2 regions of the Ideonella sp. genome follow, and region 1 is predicted to be linked to the other one. Evidence: riboswitches for the same ligand, from Rfam matches in the RefSeq annotation. Region 1 holds a riboswitch; the other holds the start of a gene.

The links. A riboswitch is a leader RNA that binds a small molecule or an ion and turns the genes downstream of it on or off. The one in region 1 is predicted to bind glycine.
Region 2: it holds a riboswitch for glycine, as region 1 does, so the genes downstream of both, ACE3SG_RS27235 (D-amino acid dehydrogenase) here and gcvT (glycine cleavage system aminomethyltransferase GcvT) in region 1, are expected to answer to the same signal.

What each region holds. Positions count from the first base shown of each region.
Region 1 is NZ_JAYSDQ010000008.1:54,850-59,902, reverse strand. Features, by position in the region: gene ACE3SG_RS12335 (enoyl-CoA hydratase) at 1-567, opposite strand, end outside; gene ACE3SG_RS12330 (toll/interleukin-1 receptor domain-containing protein) at 629-1,528, opposite strand; glycine riboswitch at 1,598-1,692, shown strand; glycine riboswitch at 1,709-1,823, shown strand; gene gcvT (glycine cleavage system aminomethyltransferase GcvT) at 1,875-3,026, shown strand; gene gcvH (glycine cleavage system protein GcvH) at 3,132-3,506, shown strand; gene gcvP (aminomethyl-transferring glycine dehydrogenase) at 3,588-5,053, shown strand, end outside.
Region 2 is NZ_JAYSDQ010000029.1:5,786-10,838, reverse strand. Features, by position in the region: gene ACE3SG_RS27240 (alpha/beta fold hydrolase) at 1-781, shown strand, start outside; gene ACE3SG_RS27235 (D-amino acid dehydrogenase) at 778-2,028, opposite strand; glycine riboswitch at 2,085-2,203, opposite strand; gene ACE3SG_RS27230 (S8 family serine peptidase) at 2,525-4,090, shown strand; gene ACE3SG_RS27225 (DUF599 domain-containing protein) at 4,164-4,808, opposite strand; gene ACE3SG_RS27220 (esterase-like activity of phytase family protein) at 4,935-5,053, shown strand, end outside.

The sequences.
Region 1 (5,053 bases):
CGCATCGTCGGCCACCCGGTTGACGAGGCCGCGGCGCTGCGCTTCGTCGGCGCTGATGAACTCACCCGTCACCAGCATCTCGAAGGCCTGCTTGCGCGCCACGTTGCGGCTCAGGTGCACCGCCGGCGACGAGCAGAACAGGCCCAGGTTGACGCCACTGACGGCGAAGCGCGCGGTGCGCAATGCCACCGCCAAGTCGCAGGCGGCCACCAGCTGGCAGCCAGCCGCCGTGGCCACGCCCTGCACTTTCGCGATCACCGGGATCGGTAGTTGCTGGATCTGCATCATCACCTTCGCGCAGCGGCCGAAGAGGCTGCGGTAGTAGTCGAGCGATGGCTCGGCGCGCATCTCCTTCAAATCGTGCCCGGCGCAGAAGGCCTTGCCGGCGGCCGCCAGCACCAGCACGCGGGCCTGGGGGGCTTTCGCCAGCGCGTCCAGCTCGGTCTTCAGCGCGGCCAGCATCGCCTCGGACAAGGCGTTGAAGGCCTGCGGGCGGTTCAACGTCACGGTCACGATGCCGCGCGGGTCGTCGTGGCGCAGCAGCAGCGGGTCTTGTTCGGTCAGCATCGGCGGTTCCTTGCGGGTCTTTGGGATCGGGGTGTGGCCAGTCAATGTAGCCTTCAGCGCTTCAGCGCGGGGGTTCGGCGGCCACGCGCCGCGCCGTGAACGCCACCGGCTCGTTCGGGGCGCTGCCGCCTTCGGTCTGCATCACGAAGCGGATCTCGTCGCCCACCAGTTGCCCGCGGTAGTGGTGCAGCAGGTCCGGCCCGCCCATCTCGCTGGTGCGGGTGTCGAAACGCAGCCCGTCGCTGTCGACCTGGCCCGCCAGCACGCCGCGCGGCACGCCCAGGAACGACGCGCTGCCGCTCAGCGCCTGCCCCTGGCCGTCGAACTTGAAGTGCTCGACGCGCGGCGTGCCGGCCCAGGCGTAATGCAGCTCGCCCTGCCATTCACCATTGACCGCCGGCCGCGTGCGGTGGGCGACCCACCCGACGGCGGCCACGGCGAGCAGCAGGCCAGCGCCGGCCACCAGGCCCCAGCGGCGGCGGCCCGGCCGGGCCGGGGCACCCAAGGTGCCGGCCAGCGTGGCCACCAGGCGCTCGATGTCGGCCGCGAAACGGGTGTTGCCGAGCTCGATCGCCTGCAGCCCGGCCAGGGCCTGGATGTCGGCGGGCATCTCGGCGGCGGTGGGCATCGCCGCGCCGTCGAGCAGCACCGGGATCACGCGCAGGCCGCGCCGCAAGCCCGCGGCGATTTCGAGCCGCACGAAGTCGCCCGGGTCGCTCAGGCGCGGTGCGCCCCCCTCACGCTCGCCGCGCCAGCGCCGGCCGATCAGCACCAGCAGCACGCCGGCGCTGCCGACGGCGCGCTGGATGACCTCGGCAAAGCCCTGGCCGGCGGCGATGTCGTCCACATCCATGAAGACCCGGTCGGCGCCGAAGCGCTGGGCCAGCTCGGCACCGATCGCACGGGCGTAGCCGGCGCTGTCGTCACGGCGGTAGCTGATGAAGACCTGGGCGCTGGGCATCGGCGGGCGGGTTGAAGGCAAGCTTTGGCACTTCAGCATAGCGCCACGGCCACTGCCCTCGGGTACACTGCTCGCTTGCCAGGAGAGAGCCCCATCCGGGGCCGCCGAAGGCGCAGAGGTCGTACAGGCCTCGAACGCTCAGGCAAAAGGACTGGCAAGCGCTTCGCGTCAAGATGCGGAGCGTTCCTCACTGGAGAGAGATGGGTCATCGAGCCCATCCACCGAAGGGGCAAGCGGTGCCCGGCCACACGCCGACACTGTCAATCTCTCAGGTAAAGCGGACAGCGAGGGCAACTTCCGACCGATCAGGTTCCTTGGATTGCCCTCGACACAGGATAGACAAACGATGTCCTCCGCCGCACCCGCCGCCGATCTGCTGCAGACCCCGCTGCACGCCCTCCACCTCGAACTCGGCGCCCGCATGGTGCCCTTTGCCGGCTACGCGATGCCGGTGCAATACCCCGCCGGCCTGATGGCCGAGCACAAGCAGTGCCGCGAAGCCGCCGCGCTGTTCGACGTCTCCCACATGGGCCAGTTGCGCCTGATCGGTGCCGACGCCGCCGCCGCGCTGGAAACCCTGGTGCCGGTCGACGTGGTCGACTTGGGCCAAGGCAAGCAGCGCTACGCCTTCTTCACCAATGACCAAGGCGGCCTGCTCGACGACCTGATGATCACCCGCCCGCCGGCAGACGCGATGGCGAACTTCGGCGACCTGTTCGTCGTCGTCAACGCCGGCTGCAAAGATGCCGACATCGCGCACCTGAAGTCGAAGATCGGGCACCGCTGCGAAGTGCGCCCGCTGCCCGAGCGCGCGCTGCTGGCACTGCAAGGCCCGCAGGCCGCCCAGGCGCTGGCCCGGCTGAACCCGGGTGTGACCGCCCTCACCTTCATGACCGGCGGCGTGTTCACGCTGGCCAGCTCCGAATGCTTCGTCACCCGCTCGGGCTACACCGGCGAAGACGGCTTCGAAATCTCCGTCCACCAAGACCAGGCCATCCAGCTGGCCCGCGAGCTGCTGGCCCAGCCCGAGGTCAAGGCCGCCGGCCTGGGCGCGCGCGACACGCTGCGCCTGGAAGGCGGCATGTGCCTGTACGGCCACGACATCGACACCCGCACCACGCCGGTCGAAGCCGCGCTGACCTGGGCGATCCAGAAGGTGCGCCGCGCCGGTGGCGCCCGTGCCGGCGGTTACCCCGGTGCGGCCGTGATCGACGCCCAGCTGGCCGAAGGCGCCAAGCGCAAGCGCGTCGGCCTGGTCGGCCTGGAGCGCGCCCCGGTGCGCGAAGGCACCAAGCTGGTCGCCGCCGACGGCGCCGAGCTGGGCACCGTCACCAGCGGCACGCTGGGCCCGACCGTCAACCAGCCGGTGGCCATGGGCTACCTGCCCGCCTCGCACGCGGCCGTGGGCACCGAGGTGTTCGCCGAGGTGCGCGGCAAGCGGTTGCCGATGAAGGTGGCCGCCATGCCGTTTGCCCCGCACCGTTACTTCCGCGGCTGAGCCGGGCAGATCAGCCCGCCAACCAGGGTCTGCGGGCTTGACCGCCGGCCGGCCCTGAATCAACCTTCGCTTCCCAGTACACATTCCCCAAGAGGAGCCCTGCCCATGACGACCATGTTCACCGCCGACCACGAGTGGATCAACATCGAAGATCACGAAGCTGCTGTGGTCGGTATCACGCTGCACGCGCAAGACGCGCTGGGCGACGTGGTGTTCGTCGACCTGCCCGAAGTGGGCAAGACCTACAACAAAGGCGAGATCGCCGGTGTCGTCGAGTCGGTCAAGGCCGCCGCCGACATCTACATGCCGGTAACCGGCGAGGTCGTCGAGGTCAACGAAGAGCTGCGCGCCAACCCCGCGCTGGCCAACACCGACCCGATGGGCAACGGCTGGTTCTTCAAGGTCCACGTGACCAACATGGGCGAGTTCGACCAGCTGATGGACCCGCCCGCCTACGACGCCCTGCTGAAGACGCTCTAAGCCGCCCTTCTTCCGCTCTTGTTGCCGGCCGGCGCCGCCTGTGCGCCGCGCCCGTCTGGCCCCTGCTGTTTCTCCCGCGCCATGCTGATGCACGCCCACACCCCTCTCGACGCCCTCGAAAACCACGGCGAATTCGTCGCTCGCCACATCGGCCCCGATGCCGCCGACGAGGCGCACATGCTGAGCGTGATCGGCGCGGCCTCGCGCCAGGCGCTGATCGACGCCATCGTGCCGCGCTCGATCGCCCGGGCCACGCCGATGGCGCTGCCCACGGTGGCGAGTGAAGCCGAGGCGCTGGCCGAGCTGCGCGCGGTCGCGGCGCTGAACCAGGTCAAGAAGAGCTTCATCGGCCAGGGTTACCACGGCACGCACACGCCGGGCGTCATCCTGCGCAACATCCTCGAGAACCCGGCTTGGTACACCGCCTACACGCCCTACCAGGCCGAGATCTCGCAAGGCCGCATGGAGGCGCTGGTCAACTTCCAGACCATGGTCGCCGAGCTGACCGGCATGGCGATCGCCAACGCCTCGATGCTCGACGAAGCCACCGCCGCCGCCGAGGCGATGACGCTGGCCAAGCGCAGCGTCAAGAGCAAGAGCAACACCCTGATCGTCGCCGGTGACTGCCACCCGCAGACGATCGAGGTCGTCAAGACCCGCGCCGAGCCGCTGGGCATCGAGGTGATCGTCGGCTTCGCCCCGAAGCTGATGGAAGAGCACGACTACTTCGCCGTGCTGGCCCAGTACCCGGCCACCGATGGCCTGGTGCACGACATGCGCGAGTTCGTCGAGAAGGCGCACGCGAAGAATGCCGCCTTCATCGTCGCCGCCGACCTGCTGGCGCTGACGCTGCTGGCGCCCCCGGGCGAATGGGGTGCCGACATCGTGATCGGCAACACCCAGCGCTTCGGCGTGCCGATGGGCGGTGGCGGCCCGCACGCCGCCTTCATGGCTTGCCGCGACGAGTTCAAGCGTTCGATGCCCGGCCGCCTGGTCGGCGTCAGCGTCGACAGCCACGGCAACCCGGCCTACCGCCTGGCGCTGCAGACGCGCGAGCAGCACATCCGCCGCGAGAAGGCCACGTCGAACATCTGCACCGCGCAGGTGCTGCTGGCCGTCATCGCCAGCATGTACGCCGTCTACCACGGCCCCGAAGGCCTGAAGCGCATCGCCAACCGCGTGGCCAGCTTCACCGCCATCCTGGCCGAGGGCCTGGCCAAGCTGGGCCTGAAGGTCACCAACCCCTACGCCTTCGACACGCTGACGATCGAAACCGGCGATCACACCGAAGAGGTCATCGGCCGTGCGCTGGCCGGCGGTGCCAACCTGCGCCGCCTGTCGCCCAGGCACGTCGGCGTGACGCTGGACGAAACGACGACGCGCGAAGACGTGGCCGCGCTGTGGAGCTGGTTCGCCACCGGCGGCCAGGCGCTGCCGAAGGTCGACGACTACGCTGCCGGCATCGCGCTGCGCCTGCCCGAAGCGCTGCGCCGCACCAGCGCCTTCCTAACGCACCCGGTCTTCAACACCCATCACAGCGAAACCGA
Region 2 (5,053 bases), on a different contig from region 1:
GTTCGTCGAGATCGACTGGCAGGGCCGGCCGGTCACGATCGAGCACCAATGGCTGGGCCGCGAGCGCCAGGGCCGGCCGCTGATGGTCTTCTTGCACGAGGGCCTGGGCTCGGTGGCGATGTGGCGCGACTTCCCGGCACGGCTGGTCGACGCACTCGGCTGGCGCGGGCTGGTCTATTCGCGCCCGGGTTATGGCCGCTCGACGCCGCGTTCGCCCGACGAAGCCTGGGCGCCGGACTTCATGCACCGGCAAGCGCGGCAGGTGCTGCCAGCGCTGCTTCGGGCCTTGGGTGTCGACGCCGACCGCCCCTGGCTCTTCGGCCACAGCGATGGCGGCTCGATCGCGCTGCTACATGCCGCGGCCTTCCCGGCACGCGTCGCGGGCCTGGTCGTGCTGGCGCCGCACCTCTTCGTCGAAGGCGTCTCGATCACCAACATCGAGCGGGCCCGCGAGGCCTATCTGGGGGGCCTGTTGAAGAACAGCCTGGCCAAGTACCACGACGACCCCGACTCGGCCTTCTGGGGCTGGAACGACATCTGGCTCCACCCGGCGTTCCGCGACTGGAACATCGAGCGAGAGCTGGCCGCCATCACCTGCCCGCTGCTCGCAGTGCAGGGGCTGGGCGACGAGTACGGCACGCTGAAGCAAATCCACGGCATCGCCGAGCGCGTGCCGCAAACGGTGTTGCTCGAACTGCCCGATTGCGGTCACTCACCGCACCGCGACCAGCCTGAACAGGTGATCGCGGCGGTGAGTGGCTTCGTCAATTCAGCGGGTTAGGCAAAAGCAAAGTCGACCTCGGGCTTCAGGCCGCTGGCGATGCGCGCAATGCTCTTGCCCGAGCCGCAGGCGTGTGTCCAGCCCAGCGTGCCGTGGCCGGTGTTCAGCAGCAGGTTGGGCAGCTTCGAGCGGCCGATGATCGGCACGTTGCTCGGCGTCGCCGGGCGCAGGCCGGTCCAGAACTGTGCGCGTTCGCCGTCACCGGCGCCGGGGAACAGCTCTTCGACCCGGCGCACGATCGCTTCGCAGCGCACGCGGTTCAGGTCGCGGTCGTAGCCGTTCAGCTCGGCCGTGCCGGCAATGCGCAGCCGGTCGCCCAGGCGCGAGAAGACGAGCTTGTACTCGTCATCGGTCAGCGACACCTGGTGGGCCTTGCTCGCATCTTTCACCGGCATCGTTACCGAGTAGCCCTTGGCCGGGTAGATCGGCAGCTTGATGCCCAGCGCCTTGGCATACAGCGGGCTCAGCGAGCCCATCGCCAGCACATAGGCATCGCCGCGGATGCGCTGGAAGCGGCCCTCGGCATCGGTCGCCTCGACATGGTCGACCCGGCCGCCGGCTTCGCGCAACGCGGTCACCGTGTGGCTCATCAGGAAGCGCACGCCGTCTGCCTCGCAGCGGCGCACCAGCTCGCGCGCAAAACGGTTGGCGTCGCCCGATTCGTCTTCCGCCGTGTAGGTGGCGCCGGCCAGCTGCGGCCGGATGTGGGCCAGCGCCGGCTCGATGCGCACCGCCTCGTCGGCCGAGATCACGCGCCGGTCGCAGCCCAGCGCGCGCATCTGCGCGGCGGGCGCCTCGGCGGCGTCGAACTCTTGCTGGCTGGTGTAGAAGTGAAGAATGCCTTGCGTGCGCTGGTCGTACTCGAGCCCGATGTCGCGGCGCAGCTGCTGCAGCGTCTCGCGGCTGTAGCTGCCCAGCCGCACGATCTGCTCGATGTTGTGGCGCGTGCGGCCGGGCGTGCACTCGCGCAGGAAGCTGAAGACCCAGGCCCATTGCCGCGCATCGGCCCGCAGGCGAAACAGCAGCGGTGCGTCCTCTCTGGCCAGCCACTTCAGCACCTTCAGTGGTGCGCTCGGGTTGGCCCAGGGTTCGGCGTGGCTGACCGAGATCTGGCCGCCATTGGCGAAGCTGGTTTCGGCGGCCGGTACGGCCTGGCGATCGACGACGGTGACGTCGTGCCCTTGTTGGCGAAGGAAATAGGCGGAAGTGACGCCGAGCAGGCCGGCGCCGAGAACGACCACGTGCATGGTTTCTCCAGGAGGCGATCGGCACGAAGCCCGATGAAATGGAGTGCTTCGTGCCTGCCGCTCCCCCTGTCCCCGGTACCTGAGAGATTCGGCCGCCGCGTGACTGCCGCGGGGCTTTGCTCCTTCGGTGCGCTGATCCTGAAAGTTAGGTCAGCGGCTCTCCAGACGGCGATTGATCAGTGCAGTACGGAACCTGAGCGTGTATGGGAGTTTGCGCCTTCGGTGGCCGGGCTGACACGGTGGTCGAAACCCGGCGCTCTCCTGCAAGCCGCCATTGTAGGCGCGGCGCTCCATCGCCGGGGGTGTGAACAATTCACGCGGGTTGGGCCGCTGAGGGCGAATTTGCTCCGGGTTTCCCCGTGGCGCTCTCGAATGTCGTGAGGATCGTTGAAGCTTTTGTAGTGGGCAAGCCCAGGGCTCGCGTGGACACTGCGGCCTCGGATTCAGATCCTTACGTTTTTTGCTTGATCGACCTTTCCTTTCTGGAGTTGTGAAGATGACCAAGACGAGCTTCCCGGTGTCCCGCCTGTGTGTCGGCCTGGGCCTGGCCTTTGCGATGATGGGCGCTGCCCAAGCCGCTGCTGACACCACCCGCGTGGTTGTGACTTTCAAGTCGGGCAGCCAGGCTGCCAAGCTGGCCCGTGCTGCCGTTGCCCAGCTGGGCGGCAAGATCAAGCTCGAGATCGACGGCGAAAACGTCGCCGTCGAGCTGCCGAAGGCTGCCGCGATGGCGCTGGCCAAGCACACGGCCATCGCCCGCATCGAAGAAGACGCTCCGCGCTACCCGATGTCGCTGACCACGCCGTCGGACGGCAAGCCCTACAAGCTCGGCCAGCTCGTGCCCTACGGCATCGCGCTGACCCAGGCCGACAAGCTGAAGGACACCAACGCCGGCAACCGCAAGATCTGCATCATCGATTCGGGCTATGACGGTGGCCAGGAAGACCTGCAGCACAACGCCAACGTGACCGGCGAAGACGACATCGGCGGCGCCGGCCTGTGGAACCACGACGGCACCCACCACGGCACCCACGTGGCCGGCACGATCTCGGCGATCAACAACCTCGACACCGGCGTGGTCGGCGTGCTGCCGAACTCGAAGATCAAGCTGCACATCATCAAGGTCTTCGGCGACGACGGCGTGTGGGCCTACTCGTCGACCCTGGCCGCCGCGGCCAAGAAGTGCCAGGCCGCCGGTGCCAACGTGATCAGCATGTCGCTCGGCGGCCCGATCCCGAACACGGTCGAGAAGAACACCTTCACCGCCCTGCAGACCGCCGGCATCCTGTCGATCGCCGCAGCCGGCAACGGTGGCAACACCCAGACCTCGTACCCCGCCGGTTATGTGCCGGTGATGTCGGTCGCCGCGGTGGACGAGCACTCGGCCTGGGCCAGCTTCTCGCAGCGCAACGCCGACGTTGAAATCTCCGGCCCGGGCGTGGGCGTGCTGTCGACCGTGCCGATGGGCACCGGCTCGGCGCCGTCGCTCAAGGTGGGTGGCACCGACTACGCGCCGGGCGCGATGGACGGCTCGCCGCAAGGCAGCGCCACCGCTGCGCTGGCCGACTTCGGCCTGGGCGACGCGGTCGACACCTCGGTGTCGGGCAAGGTCTGCCTGATCCAGCGCGGCAACATCGCGTTCTCGGACAAGGTGCTGAACTGCCAGAACTCCGGTGGCGTCGGCGCGGTGGTCTACAACAACGTCGCTGGCGGCTTCGCCGGCACGCTGGGTGGCGTGGCCACCACCATCCCGTCGGTGACCGCTTCGGACACCGAAGGCGCCGCGATGAAGGGCCAGCTGGGCCAGTCGGCCACCGTGGCCGTGCAAGCCACGAACTACGCCTACTTCGACGGCACCTCGATGGCCACCCCGCACGTCGCGGCGGTCGCTGCGCTGGTGTGGAGCTTCTTCCCGACCTGCACCGGCGAGCAGATCCGCCAGTCGCTGAACAAGTCCGCCAAGGACCTGGACGTGGCTGGCCGCGACGCCAAGACCGGCTACGGCCTGGTCCAGGCCAAGGCCGCCAAGGCCCGCATCACCAAGCTGGGTTGCGGCAACTGATCAGCGCTTCGGCACTGAACGAGACAACGGGGCCTTCGGGCCCCGTTTTCCATTTCTGGATCGGGCCGCGGGATCAATCCACCTCGACGTCATTGGCCGGCTGATCGAACAGGCGCAGGCCAAAGACCAGCAACACCGTGGCCGGCAGCATCGCCAGCGGGTGCACGACCCCGGCCACGGCCGGCAGCACCATCAGGAACAGGCGCAGGCCCCAGCTGTACATCAGCCCGGCGCGGCGCACGTGGTTGGCCGCCGCGCTGTTCAGCTCGGCGCGCTCGGGCCGGTCGACCGGGATCGACACGATGAAGCTGGCGTGGCTGTAGTGCCGCGTCGACAAGGCCGAGCAGACATACGACGCGAACAGCAGGCCGACCAGCATCGCCTGCAGCAGGGTGTGCAGCGTGTTCTCGCCCGACCAGCGCGACAGGTTTGCGGCCAGCGACGGGCCGGTCATGCTCAAGGCGCCCATCACCGCCAGCGCTGCGGTCGAGGCCGAGATCGACGCGGCCATCAGCGAGTTGCGCAGCGCCTGCACCGCGACGATCTCGTGGCCGGGCTTGCCGCTCAGCGACACCACCCAGTGCATGCGCAGTTTGGCGTTGGCGTAGCGGGCCAGCCGCTCGGGCTGGCGTTGGCCGACGTGGTGCACGCGCCATTCGTAGGCCACCAGCAGCAGGACGCTGAGATTGAAGCTGAGCCAAGGGACAAGGTCGGTCACGGGGCAGCACCTGGCAGAGACGACAAGGCCGAATCATAGGCGCGTCACATCGGCGTCATCGGGCGCTCATGGGCCTGTCATCGCGGCTTGGAAGCATGCCGGGTCTTCCCTGCACGAAAGATTTCCATGCGCTGTTCGTTCAAAACCTTCTCCCTGGCCATGGCCGGCGCCCTCGCCGTGCTCGCGCTGCCTGCCGCCCACGCCGCCGCCACGCTGGCCGGCTTTGCCTCGATGCCGGCCGACAC